DNA from 2 places in the Adlercreutzia sp. CNCM I-6216 genome. Region 2 is predicted to be linked to the other one. Evidence: riboswitches for the same ligand, from Rfam matches in the RefSeq annotation. Region 2 holds a riboswitch; the other holds the start of a gene.
What was found. Region 2 has a riboswitch for FMN ahead of ribD (bifunctional diaminohydroxyphosphoribosylaminopyrimidine deaminase/5-amino-6-(5-phosphoribosylamino)uracil reductase RibD). Riboswitches for the same ligand answer to the same signal wherever they lie in the genome.

Region 1 (6,451 bases), on a different contig from region 2:
TGCCGATGGTGGCGGCGAGCGCCGTGGCCAGGGCCCCGAAGCTGGAGATGTCTCCCTTGCCCGACGGGTCGCGGCGCACCGACATGCGGATGGCCTGCGGCAGTTTGCGCTGGATGAACCCCGTGCGGAAGGTCAGGTAGATGTGCGTGCCGAGCAAAAGCGCGATCATCACCGGGCCCCACACGATAGAGTCGATGGTTGTGAGAAGTTCAATCATGGGTGCGATTGTACTGCATCGAGGGGCCTTCCGCGCGCAATGCGCCGAATGTCAACAAAGTGATGGGCAAGACCTCTACAGCTCGATGGGGTTCCAGGAGCCGTCGATATCGCACAGCCACGCCTCGGCGTCATCGATGGTGAAGAAGGTGAGGCGCGGGTCATCCGGATCGTCCCAGTCCTCGCCGAGGGCGACCATGTGTTTGAAGCCCTCCTCGCGCACGGTCGCGTTGGCGCGGTCTTCCAGGTTCGCGCGGCCCCGCAGGATGACCCAACCGCGGCCGGGCTTCCAGGCGGTCAGCTCCACGCGGGGATTGGCCTGCATTTCGCGGTAGCAGTCCTTGGTGGTGGCGGTGCAGAACTGGATCTCGCCGTCCTGCAGTGCGGCGAAGCTGAAGGGGCGCACGTGGGGCTGGGCGCCCTCCAGGGTATCCTCCACCGTGGCGAGGTACCAGGCGGGGACGCTCGTGAGGTAGTCGACGATGAGCTCGTTTCCGGTCATTTCGGGTTCCTTTCTTGAAATTCTGGCTTGTCCGCGGGAGGTCGGAGGCGGAAGTGCCGTGCTCAAACAGCATTCAATGGCAGGGCTCGATGAGGGCCGCATCGTTCTACCCATGCCATTGAATGAACTGCGCGCGGCACCACCGCCTCCGACCTCCCGCTGCTCAACTCTTTATGACAAGGGAACATAGTTGGTGGCAATGACGGCGGTGATCATGAGGACAAGGGCGCCGGTGCCGACGGCGTCACGCCAGGTGAGGCGCAGCGGGTCGAGGCGCGTGGTGCCGACGCCACCGTGGTAGCAGCGGGCCTCCATGGCGGCGCTTAGGGTCTCGGCATGGCGGAAGGCGCTCGTGAACAGCGGGATGAGCAGAGCTGTGAGCGACTGGATGCCGCCGCGGAAGGGGTTCGCGCTAAAGTGGGCGCCGCGACTTTTCTGGGCACGGTAGATGATGCCGAGCTCGGTCATGAACTGCGGCAGGAAGCGCAGCGCGATGCCGAGAATCATGCCCAGCTCGTGGGCGGGAACGCCGATGCGCGAAAGCGGTGCCATCAGACGCTCGAAGGCCGCCGTGATGTCGAGGGTCGTGGTCGTCAGGGTGAGCAGGCTCATCCCCATGAGCAGAAGCAGCAGGCGACAGCCGATGAAGACGGCCGACTGCAGGCCCTTCTCGCTGACGCAGATGATGCCGAACTCGAAGTACACGTGGCCGCCCTGAACGAAGAGCACGTTCAGGAGCGCCGTCAGCACTACGAGCACGAGCAAGGGGCCGATGGCCCGGATGGCCTGGAGCAGCGGGATGCGGCTCGCGGCGTAGAAGCCCACGACGAACAGGGCCGCCACCGCCAGCGACAAGGGCGTCGCCGCGCAGAACACCGCCGCCATGAGCACGAAGGACAGGATGAACTTCACCCGGGGATCCATGGCGTGAACGAGCGAGTCCTCGGGCCAGTACTGGCCGATGATGGCGCGATCAGGCATCGTCGCCACCACCCTCGATGACGGCGTCGGCAGCCCGCAACGCCGCGAAGCCGACCGCCGCATCGGGCGCGGCGGCCACCGGGGTGCCCGCAAGTTGGGCGGCGATATCGGCGGCCAGGGTGCGCTCGTCGTAGAGGTCGCGCCCCAGCTCGAAACCGGCCTCGCGCAGGGAAGCGGCGAAGGCCTCCGGCGCCGGAGCCCCCAGGCCCACGGCCTTCAGCGCCGCCGCGTCGGCGAACACCTCGGCCGGCGTCCCCAGGCGGAACACGCGCCCCTCGGACAGCACGAGGATGCGGTCGCTTAGCGCCGCCAAGTCCTCCATGGAATGGGACACCATGACGATGGTGCGGCCGCCGGCATGCAGCTCGCGGATGAGCCCCAGGAACTCCTCGCGGGAAAGCGGATCCAGACCGGCCACCGGCTCGTCGAGCACGAGCACCTCCGGCTCCATGGCGAGCACGCCGGCGAAGGCCACGCGGCGCTGCTGGCCACCGGACAGATCGAAGGGGCTGCGCTCGGCAAGCTCGTCGAAAGACAGCCCCACCAGGGCCAGGCCCTCCCGCACGCGGCGGTCGACCTCCTCGGCGCCAAGCCCCATGTTGCGCGGCCCGAAGGCTACGTCGTCGTAGACGGTGTTGGCGAACAGCTGGTTCTCGGGATACTGGAACACGAGTCCCACCTGGCGGCGCACTTCGGTGGCGACGCCCTTCTCCGCCAAGTCGCGCCCATCGGCCAGAACACGGCCGCACGTGGGATGCACGAGCCCGTTCATATGCTGGATGAGCGTGGATTTTCCGCTGCCGGTGTGCCCCGCGACGCCGAAGAACTCCCCCGGCTCCACCGTGAAGGTCACATCGCGCAGGGCCCACACGGCATCGGGCGCGTTGCCCCAATCGGCCTGGCGGGCGGCGTCCTTCTTGCGGCGGCCGCGCCTCTTCTTCGCCTCGCCGCCCTCGTAGGAGTAGCTCACATCTTCGAACGCAAGGCGCATAGCTCCTCCTTCAGGGTGTCGTCGGTGATGCAGGTGGAAACGGGAACGCCCGCGGCCTGCAGCTCGAGCGAAAGGCGGCAGGCGAAGGGCACCTCCAGGGAAAGCGAGCGCAGCTCGTCGGCGCGCACGAGCACCTCTTCCGGGGCGCCGTCCATGCGAACCTCGCCGCCGTCGAGCACCACCACGCGATCGGCTGCGGCCGCCTCCTCCATGAAGTGGGTGATCATCACGACGGTCATGCCGCGCTCGTGCAGCTCGCGCACAACGCGCATGAGCCCGGCGCGCCCGCGCGGGTCGAGCATGGCCGTGGCCTCGTCCAGGATGAGGATGGCCGGGTCCATAGCGAGCACCCCGGCGATGGCCACGCGCTGTTTCTGGCCGCCGGAAAGCGCATTGGTCTCGTGGGCCTCGAAGCCCTGCAGGCCCACCTCGGCGAGCGCTCGGGTCACCCGCTCGCGCAGCTCGGGGTTCGGGATACCGAGGTTCTCCGGGCCGAAGGCGACGTCGTTCTCGATGAGGCTCGCCACCAGCTGGTCGTCGGGGTTCTGGAAGACGAGCCCGGCGTTGGAGCGGATGAAGTAGGTCTGCTCTGCGTCGCGGGTGTCGCAGCCGAACACGACCACCTCGCCCTCGTCGGGCAGAAGCAGCGCGTTGATGTGCTTGGCCAGGGTGGACTTCCCCGAGCCGTTGCCACCGAGCAGGCACAGAAACTGCCCCTGAGGCACCGTCAGGTTCAAGTGGCGGAAGACGAAGGCCTCGCCGTCGTAGGTGAAGGCGGCATCGCGGAAGTCGACGAAGACATCGGTGCTCATTAGCGGCCCTTAACCTGGTCTTTCTTCGGGGTGATGAGGTTCGAGATGGCCTTGTAGACGATAAGCGTCAGGATGGCGTTCAAAAGGCCCTTCAACAGGTTGAACGGGATGAGGATGGGCACGATCATGGCCACGACGGCATCGAGCGGCACGCCGAGCCATGCCGGGGTGACCACGAGGTTGCCAAGCACGGCCATGATGACGGCGAACACGATGCCGAGCACCAGACCGATGATGGCGCCCTTCAGGGTGTGAATCTTCTTGTACACGAGCGCCGAGGGCAGGATGAAGCCGATGACCACGAGCAGGTTCATGAGGGCGCCGGTGAAGTCGGCGAAGAGGATGCCGTGGGCCACCACCGAGATGATGCCGCAGGCGAGACCCGCCGCCGGGCCAAAGGCGAAGCCGCAGACCGCCGCGGGCATGATGGAGGCGTCGTAGGACAGCCATGCCACGCCGGGCAGCAGCGGGAACTCGACGAAGGACAGGAGCACCGAGATGGCGCACAGGAGCGCGATGGTCACGAGCACGCGGGTGGACCAGCGGTTCGTGTTCGCCATGGTCTTCTGGGCCGTGGGCGCCTTGGCCGGGCGCACCGTGGAGGAGCCGACAGCGGGGTGGGTCGTGGGTTTGTTGGCCATGATGGACCTTCTTTCTCTTCGCGAGGCGTATCTTCCGGAGCCGCTTCCCCTCGCAAAAAAGAAAACGAGCCTGTATGAATTCCTTTCATACAGGCTTCCATGATGTCGCGTTTCCGTTTGCATCGGCCCTGTCGGTCGGGGCGCCAGAAACGCGAACGTCTGCCTCTTCCATCCGGACTGTAACCGTTGGCCCCGGACTTTCACCGGGTCAGCCTGCGCTCTCGCACAGGGTCGCGGGCTTGCCGAGCGCCTAAGGCGCCGCCGTGCTTACCGCCAGTGAGGATTTCCACCTCGCCCTGAAACAGAATTCACGGGGCACATTGTAGGCGACGGCCGCCGCGCGCGCAACCCCTGGGGCCATTGGATGCGCGCGGCGGTCGATAGACGCCGCCGATGCCTCGGGACCTCCGGGCCTCGGGATCTCGGGGCCTCGGGACCTCCGGGCCTCGGGCCTCGAGGCCCCGGGGCCTCGCGCCGCCCGTCAGCGGCGACGGGGGTACAGCACGTAGCCGCGCTCGGTTTCGGCGCGCCCTTCGAAATCCTCGCCGCGTTCTGCAAAACGCGGGCGGTCGTGGGGGCAGATGTCCATGGAGAAGGCGTCGCCGACGGCGCCCGAGGCGAGCACCTCGTCGGTGGGGCCCGCATCGACGACCCTCCCCTTCTGCATCACCACGAGGTAATCGGAGTAGCGCAGGGCGAGATCCAGATCGTGGATGACCATGGCGACGGTCTTGCCCTCGCGGCGGTTCAGGTCGCGCACGAGGGCCATGAGGTCGTGGCAGGCGCTGATATCCAGATAGGTGGTGGGCTCGTCCAGCACGATGAGGTCGGTGTCCTGGGCGAGCGTGCGGGCCACATGGGCCCGCTGGCGCTCGCCGCCGGAGAGCTGGCGCAGGTCGTGGCTGCGAAAGCGCGCGACGCCGGCCCGTTCCATAGCGGCCTCCACGGCCGCGCGATCGTCGGGGCCGAGGCGTCCTCCCCAGGCCAGGTGGGGATGGCGGCCGCAGGCCACCAGGGCCTCCACGGTCATGGGAGGCACGCGCGAGCTCTGGGCCAGCACGGCCATCAGATGCGCCCGCTCGCGCGAGGCCAGCTCACCCGTGTCGTGGCCGGCCACTTCCACCCGCCCCGCCACAGGGCGCAAAAGGCCGGCGGCCAACTTCACCAGCGTCGATTTCCCGCAGCCGTTGGGACCGACGATGCTCGTCACCGCGCCGGCGGGGATGGCGGCGGAAAGCCCTTCCATGAAGGGGACACCCGGCTTGTAGGAGAACGAGACGCCCTCGTAGCGGATGGCGCACTCCGGCGAGCGCGCCCCAACGTCGGCGGGACGCGCACACGACGGCGTTCTCTCGCCCCGGATAACGCATTCAGTCAAGGCCGCCTCCTTTGTTCTTCAGGATGAGGTAGATGAAGAAGGGGCCGCCGATGAAGGCCAGAAGGATGCCCACGGGCAGCTCGTAGGGGGCGAACAGCACCCGGGCCAGAAGGTCGCAGCCCACAACGAAGGCCGCCCCGGCCAAGGCCGAGGCCGGCACCACCCAGCGGTTGTCGTGGCCGACGAAGAAGCGCATCAGGTGCGGCACCACAAGCCCCACGAACCCGATAAGCCCCGCGAAGCTCACGGCCGCACCGGCAAGCACCGCGGCCACGGCGAGCATCCCCAGACGCACGGCGCGCACGTTCACGCCCAGGCTGTGGGCGGCCTCGTCGCCGAGCGAGAGGATGTTCAGCTTCGCCGCCCCCGCCAGCGCCGCCACCAGGCCCACAGCGATGTAGGCAGCGGGCCACGCCAGATCGCGCATGAGCACCCCGGACAGGCCGCCCACAAGGAAGGTGGACGAGCCGATGTAGGCGTCCGGATCCACGATGAGGATGGTGTTCATGCCCGCGCCGAACACCGTGGTGATGGCGATGCCGGCGAGCACCACGGTCAGGCGGCTTAAGCCCGTGCCCAGCGACAGCGCAAAGATGATGAGCGCCGTCGCCAGCGCCCCGATAAAGGCCGCCAGCGGCGTGAGCCACAGCGCCCCGGGAACGAGCGAGGCGGCCAGCAGCACGGCGAGACCAGCGCCGGAATTCACGCCGATGACGTTGGGGCTCGCCAGCGGATTGTCCAGGCACGCCTGGATCAGCGCGCCGGAGGTGGCCAGGGCCGCGCCGGCCAGAAGCGCCGCCAGCACCCGCGGCACGCGGACGTTCTCCAAGATGTTGCGGGCCATATCGGAGACATCGCCGCCGACAAGCCACGCCGCCAACTCCGGCAGGCTCACCGAGGAGGCGCCGAGCGTGAGCGCCGCCGCCGTGG
Region 2 (6,451 bases):
GGCGCGGCTGGCGTCTTTGGCCTCGGTGTCCGGCATGCCGCTGGCGGGCCTCATGGTGTTCGCCTTCATGATGGGGGCGCGGAAGTTCATCCTGTTCGACGTGGTGAACATGGAGCTGCTCGGCTGCGCGCTGGGGGCCGTGGTGGCGCTGCCCATCTGCCTTCTGCGCACGAGCCGGCCGCTCACCACGCTCATCTACCGGATGCTCGTGCCGGCGTTCGCCTTGGTGCTCATCGTGCTGAACAGCTTCCCCGGCACCACGATGCCGATGTTCTTCGCCGCGTGGCTCACCTACGTGTTCTACGGGGCCGTGGCCATCCTCGCCCTGGCGAGCCTGGCGGCCGTGGCCCATGCCCGGGAGTTCTCGGCCGGCTCGGTGTTCGGCACGGCGGTGGCGGCCTTCGCGCTGTTCTCGCTTCTGGGCCTGGGGTGCGCGCCCACCGCCCCCTTCCAGGAAGAGGGCGGCGGCCCGGCGCTCTTGGTGGTGAGCACGTTCTACTTCGTGGGCGTCATCGCGGCGGCGCTCTGGGGCTTTTGGCGCGCGGGCGCGGGGGAGCGCGCGGCCGACGACGGGCTGGGCGCGCGGGATGCCGGCGCGGGGGCCGACGCGCAGGCCCAAAGCGTGCAGGCGCGCTGCGAGGCCTTGGCCGACGAGGCCGGCCTAACGCCGCGGGAGCGCGAGATTTTAGGGTATCTGGGGCGCGGCCACGGCATCGCCTTTGTGGCCGCCACGCTCGTCATCTCCGAGTCCACCGTGCGCACCCACGTGAAGAGCATCTACAAGAAGCTCGGTGTGAACGGCCGCGAGGAGCTGCTCGCGAAGGTGGACGAGGGATAGGGCCAGGGCTAGGGGTGCCCGCGCGGCTTCCCGGTAAGTGCCCGCACGGCCCCTGCGATCTCGGGGGCCGTGCTCACCAGGACGTCCGCCCGGCTGAGCTCGTCTGCCGTTCCGAATCCGTAGGTGCACCCGACAAAGGGAATGTTTCCGTGCACGGCCACCTCCTGATCGTGGTGCCGGTCGCCGACCATGAGGTGGGGCTTCGGGTAACGTGCGCAAATCTGCCGGTAGATCTGCCACTTCTCCAGCCCTTCGAAGTCTTCGGCGCACCAGGCGCCGGTGAACAGGCCGCCGAGGCCGAATGCGGCAAGGTGCTCGTCGCGGTAGGAGCCGCTGCAATTTGAGAGGAACACGAGCGTGCATCCCTCCTCGCGCAGGGATTCCAGCATGGCCTTCGCGCCGGGGTACAGGCGCCCTGCGCCCGCCGCGAGCAAGCGGCGCATCTCCTCTCCGATGGCGGCCGATGCGCGCTGCCAAATCGCTTCGGGCAGCTCGGGCATGAAGGAGGCCCACATGGCGGCAGGGGAGTATCCGAGCCACGAGGCGATCTCCTCATCGGAGAACGTACGCGGGGCGGCCCAGCCATCGGTTACCAAGGCAGCATAGGCGCGGCGAAACGCCGGGCCGTACAGATGCATGGAATCGTGGAGCGTGCCATCGTAGTCGAAAAATACCGTGCCGCCCATGGGCCCCTAGCCTTCGATCTCCCGCAGAAGGTTGACCATCTCGATGGCCGACGTGGCGCAGTCGAATCCTTTGTTGCCCGCCTTGGTGCCCGCACGCTCGATTGCCTGCTCGATCGTGTCGGTGGTCACGATGCCGAACATAACGGGCACCCCGCTTTCCAGCGATACGTGGGCGATGCCCTTGGCGGCCTCGTTGCAGACCAGGTCGTAGTGGCTCGTGGCGCCGCGGATGACGGCGCCCAGGCAGATGACGGCGTCATAGCGGCCCGATTGCGCCATCTTCTGCGCGGCAAGCGGCGCCTCGAAAGCGCCGGGTACCCAGGCGATGTCGACGTCCTGCTCGCGCACGTTGTGGCGCAAAAGGCCGTCCATGGCGCCCCCGATCAGCTTGGATGTGATGAACTCGTTGAAGCGGGAGGCCACGATGCCGACCTTGATGTTCTCCGATACCAGCTTCCCTTCAAATACCGTCATGATGATCCTTTCCCAAACGTTGGTTTCCTTAGTCGAGTTGTACAGGCGCTAGGACGCCTGGCGCTCCTCATCGAAGTACAGCAAATGCCCCATCTTCTCCTGCTTGGTGCGCAGATAGAACTCATCGTGGCTGGTCAAAGGCATTTGGATGGGCACGCGTTCGGTGATCTGCAGCCCGAAATCGCCCAATTGGTACACTTTGTCGGGGTTGTTCGTAAGCAGTCGCATGGTCTTTACGCCCAGCTCGTGCAGAATTTGGGCGCCGATGTAGTATTCTCGCAGGTCGCCCGCGAAGCCCAGGGCCAGGTTGGCCTCCAGGGTATCCATGCCGGCATCTTGCAGCTCGTAGGCGCGCAGCTTGTTCACAAGCCCGATGCCGCGCCCTTCCTGGCGCATGTACAGCACCACCCCGCGCCCCTCGGCTTCCACCTGGGCCATCGCTGCAGCCAGCTGCTGGCCGCAATCGCAGCGCAGGCTGCCGAAGGCATCGCCGGTGAGGCACTCGGAATGAACGCGCACCAGCACATCGACGCCGTCTCCGATGTCGCCTTTCACCAGGGCCACGTGGTGCTCGCCGTTCAACTTGTTCACGAAGGCGTGGGCGCGAAACGCCCCGTAGCGCGTGGGCATTGCCGTATCGGCCACTTCCACCACGTGGCATTCGTGCTTCTTGCGGTAGTCCTGGAGCGCTTTGATGGAGATGAACTTCAAATTGAATTGCCGGGCGAGCTCTATCAGCTCGGGTGTGCGCATCATGGTGCCGTCTTCGCGCATGATCTCGCAGCACAGACCGCACTCCTCAAGACCGGCCAGACGCATCAGATCCACTGTGGCCTCGGTGTGGCCGTTGCGCTCCAGCACGCCGTTGGCCTTTGCCATCAGTGGGAACATATGGCCCGGCCGGCGGAAGTCGGACGGGCGGGCGCCGGGCTGCACCACGGCGCGCGCGGTCAGCCCGCGCTCTTGCGCCGAGATGCCCGTTGTGGTGTCGACGTGGTCGATGGACACGGTGAAGGCGGTTTCGTGGTTGTCGGTGTTCTCGGTGACCATTTGGGGAAACGCCAGCTTTTGGCACAGTTCGGCGGACATGGGCATGCAGATGAGCCCCTTGCCGTGTACTGCCATGAAGTTCACGTTCTCGGTGGTGGCGAACTGCGCTGCGCAGATGAAATCGCCTTCGTTCTCGCGGTCGGGGTCGTCGGTGCACAGAATGATCTTGCCCGCGCGCAAATCATCCAGCGCCTCTTCGATCGTGCTGAACTGGAATGACTTGTTCTCTTCCATGGGGTGCTCCTTCGTTAGAATCCATGCGCTGTCAGAAATGCTTGGGTGATACCGCCGCTCTCGACCGTCGCGGATGGAGGGGGGAGGGGGGCGCCGAGGAACCGTTCGACGTACTTCCCGACCATATCGGTTTCGAGGTTCACCTCATCGCCGACGCGCTTGAGGGAAAGGGTCGTCTCGGCCCGGGTGTGGGGGATGATGGACACGGCGAAGTCGGCGTCGGTCAGGCGCGCCACCGTGAGGCTGATGCCGTCGATGGCGATGGATCCCTTCATGATGATGTGGCGCAGGGTGGTCGCATCGGCTCCGATGGTGTACCACACGGCGTTGTCGTCGCGCTGGATGCGGCGAATCGTGCCCACCGCGTCGATGTGCCCCGACACCAAGTGTCCGCCGAATCGCCCGTCGGCCGCCATGGCCCTCTCCAGGTTCACGGGGCTGCCGGCATGCAGGGCGCCGAGGTTGCTGCGTCGCAACGTCTCGTGCATGACATCGGCGCTGAACTGGGTCGCTCCCAGCGAAGTGACGGTGAGGCAGACGCCGTTCACGGCGATGGAGTCGCCCAGCCGAGTTCGCTCGAGCACGGTGCGCGCGTCAATGGACAGAACGGCCGAATGGGCGCCCCGGCGCAGCGTCCTTACGGTGCCGATTTCCTCTACAATGCCGGTGAACATGGTGTCGCCTCGCTTTCGACTGAAGGGGAAACGGCGCATTCTAAGAGCAGATCGGGCCCAAGGGCGGTGACGGTGGGGGAGGAAAGGCGAAGCGCGTCGGCGGGCAGCGCCACGCCCCGACCTGCCACCGGCCCTGGCGCGCTTGCTCCCCCGAAAAGCTTCGGGGCGATATAGGCTTGCACGCGGTTCGCCAGTCCGCCGTCGATGAAGGCGCCGTGCAGCGCAGGGCCGCCTTCGACGAGGATCGAGTCGATGCCCAAGCTGCCCGCGTGATCGAGAAGGGCCGGCAGGTTCACTGCGCCGTTGCCCCCTTCCGCCGGCGGCGACGCCCAGACGGAACATCCGGCCTCGCGCAGGGCGCCTGTGCGCTCGGCGCTCGCCTGCGGCCCCACCGCCACCAGCGTCGGTATCTCTTGGGCTGTCCGCACGAGCAACGCATCCAGGGGCAAGCGCCCTTGGGAGTCGACCACAATGCGCAGCGGCTGCCGCCAGGGGCCGCCTTCCAAGCGGCAGGTAAGCGCGGGGTCATCGGCTAGGGCGGTGCCGATGCCCACCATGATGGCTGCGAACCGGTGCCGGTCGCGATGCACCCGCTCGCGCGCTTCGGGTCCGGTGATCCACCGGGATGCCCCCGTGCGCGTGGCCGCTTTCCCGTCCAGGGTCATGGCGTATTTCAGCACCACCAAGGGGCGCCCGGTGGTAATGAAGTGGAAGAATACCTCGTTGAGGTGCCGGCACCCCTCTTCCAGGACCCCCGTCTCCACTACCGTGCCCGCCTCGCGCAGCTGCGCGCACCCTTGGCCCGCCACCAAAGGGTTCGGGTCAAGGGCGCCCACGACGACGCGGGCAATGCCCGCTTCCAGGATAGCGTCGGTGCAGGGTGGCGTTTTGCCCCAATGGCAGCACGGCTCCAGTGTGACGTACAGGGTGCTTCCGGCGGGGTCTTCGTCGCATGCGGCCAGCGCCTCCCGCTCCGCGTGGGGCTGGCCGCATGCGGTGTGCCAGCCCTCGCCGATGATGCGGCCGTCTTTCACGATAACGGCACCTACGAGTGGGTTTGGGCTGGTCCAGCCAGTCCCTCTCTCGGCAAGCGCCAGCGCACGGGCCATGAAGGCTTCGTCGCGTGCGAGTTGCTCTAACTTCTGGGACATCGCTCACCTCCAACGCATCGCTGCGACCTTCGGGCGCCACTTCCGAAAAGATGAGCGGACGATTGCGAAAAAAACCCTGAAACCAAAAGGTTCCAGGGCTTCTAACTGTCCGATGCGCTCCGCTGGGGAGCACTTCCTATCTTCTTCCATCCAGACTGTAACTGTCGGCTTCGGAATTTCACCGAATCAGCCGCAAGCGCAAGACTTGCGGGTCGTGGGCTGTACCACCGGTGGGGACTTTCACCCCGCCCTGAAGATCATGTTCAATTGTTGATCGATCATAGTGCTTTATGGAAGCCCGCGCAACCCACGAATTGGGAAATCTGTGGATACCGTTGGCGATTGCTCGGGGAGTTGCTCGGGACGTGGCGCTTCTTTCCAGGGGCGCGCCACAGCCGCGTATCCGACAAACCTGGCGATGCGCTCGTTCTCTGCGCGCGGCCCCTTCCGTAGAAAAACCGTGCAGCGCGGCAGCTGGGTTTTCCCGTTCGCGCCCTTGTGGTACCATAAGCCGCTGTTGTATTCGTGTTTCGAAGGGACTTATTCATGTCAGGGCATTCTAAGTGGGCAACCACCAAACATCGCAAGGCCGCGCAGGACGCTAAGCGCTCGGCTCTGTTCTCCAAGCTGGCTCGTAACATCACCGTGGCCGCCAAGGAGGGTGGCGACCCGAACCCCGACAACAACGCGTCGCTGGCCGCCGCCATCGAGAAGGCCAAGGGCTACTCCATGCCCAAGGACAAGATCAAGACCGCCATCGACAAGGCCTTCGGTTCCGGCAAGGACGCCGCCAACTACGAGACCGTCGTCTACGAGGGCTACGGCCCGGCGGGTGTGGCCGTGCTCTGCGAGGCGCTGACCGACAATCGCAACCGCACTGCCGCCGACGTGCGCGCCGCCTTCTCCCATTCCGGCGGCAACCTGGGCACTTCCGGCTCGGTGGCCTTCCAGTTCGACCGCAAGGGCCAGATCATGGTGTCCAAGGAGGTCGAGACCGGCGACAAGAAGAACCCCATCGGCCCGAACGGCGCCGCTGCCGACGAGGAGGAGTTCATGCTCGCCGTGGCCGAGGCCGGCGGCGACGACTACGAGGACGCCGACGAGGAGTGGATCGTCTACACCGCGCCGGGCGATCTCATGGCCGTGGTGAAGGAGCTTGAGGCCCAGGGCATCCAGGTGAAGGGCGCCGAGATGACCATGATCGCCAACACGCCGTCGGCGGTATCGGTGGCCGACGCCAAGAAGGTCATGCGCCTCATCGACAAGCTGGAGGAGCTGGAGGATCTGCAGGCGGTGTACCACACCATGGACATCACCGACGAGATCGCCGAGGCGCTCGACGAG

Region 1: it holds a riboswitch for FMN, as region 2 does, so the genes downstream of both, ACYVRU_RS09690 (ECF transporter S component) here and ribD (bifunctional diaminohydroxyphosphoribosylaminopyrimidine deaminase/5-amino-6-(5-phosphoribosylamino)uracil reductase RibD) in region 2, are expected to answer to the same signal.

The regions. Positions count from the first base shown of each region.
Region 1 covers NZ_CDSBIE010000011.1:16,659-23,109, reverse strand. Annotated here, with positions in the region: gene ACYVRU_RS09715 (alanine/glycine:cation symporter family protein) at 1-217, opposite strand, end outside; gene ACYVRU_RS09710 (pyridoxamine 5'-phosphate oxidase family protein) at 293-718, opposite strand; gene ACYVRU_RS09705 (energy-coupling factor transporter transmembrane component T family protein) at 890-1,699, opposite strand; gene ACYVRU_RS09700 (energy-coupling factor transporter ATPase) at 1,692-2,690, opposite strand; gene ACYVRU_RS09695 (energy-coupling factor transporter ATPase) at 2,666-3,502, opposite strand; gene ACYVRU_RS09690 (ECF transporter S component) at 3,502-4,143, opposite strand; FMN riboswitch at 4,300-4,451, opposite strand; gene ACYVRU_RS09685 (ABC transporter ATP-binding protein) at 4,625-5,521, opposite strand; gene ACYVRU_RS09680 (FecCD family ABC transporter permease) at 5,514-6,451, opposite strand, start outside.
Region 2 covers NZ_CDSBIE010000019.1:16,658-23,108, forward strand. Annotated here, with positions in the region: gene ACYVRU_RS11535 (response regulator transcription factor) at 1-838, shown strand, start outside; gene ACYVRU_RS11540 (HAD family hydrolase) at 847-1,524, opposite strand; gene ribH (6,7-dimethyl-8-ribityllumazine synthase) at 1,531-1,998, opposite strand; gene ACYVRU_RS11550 (bifunctional 3,4-dihydroxy-2-butanone-4-phosphate synthase/GTP cyclohydrolase II) at 2,047-3,282, opposite strand; gene ribE (riboflavin synthase) at 3,297-3,956, opposite strand; gene ribD (bifunctional diaminohydroxyphosphoribosylaminopyrimidine deaminase/5-amino-6-(5-phosphoribosylamino)uracil reductase RibD) at 3,938-5,107, opposite strand; FMN riboswitch at 5,242-5,369, opposite strand; gene ACYVRU_RS11565 (YebC/PmpR family DNA-binding transcriptional regulator) at 5,654-6,451, shown strand, end outside.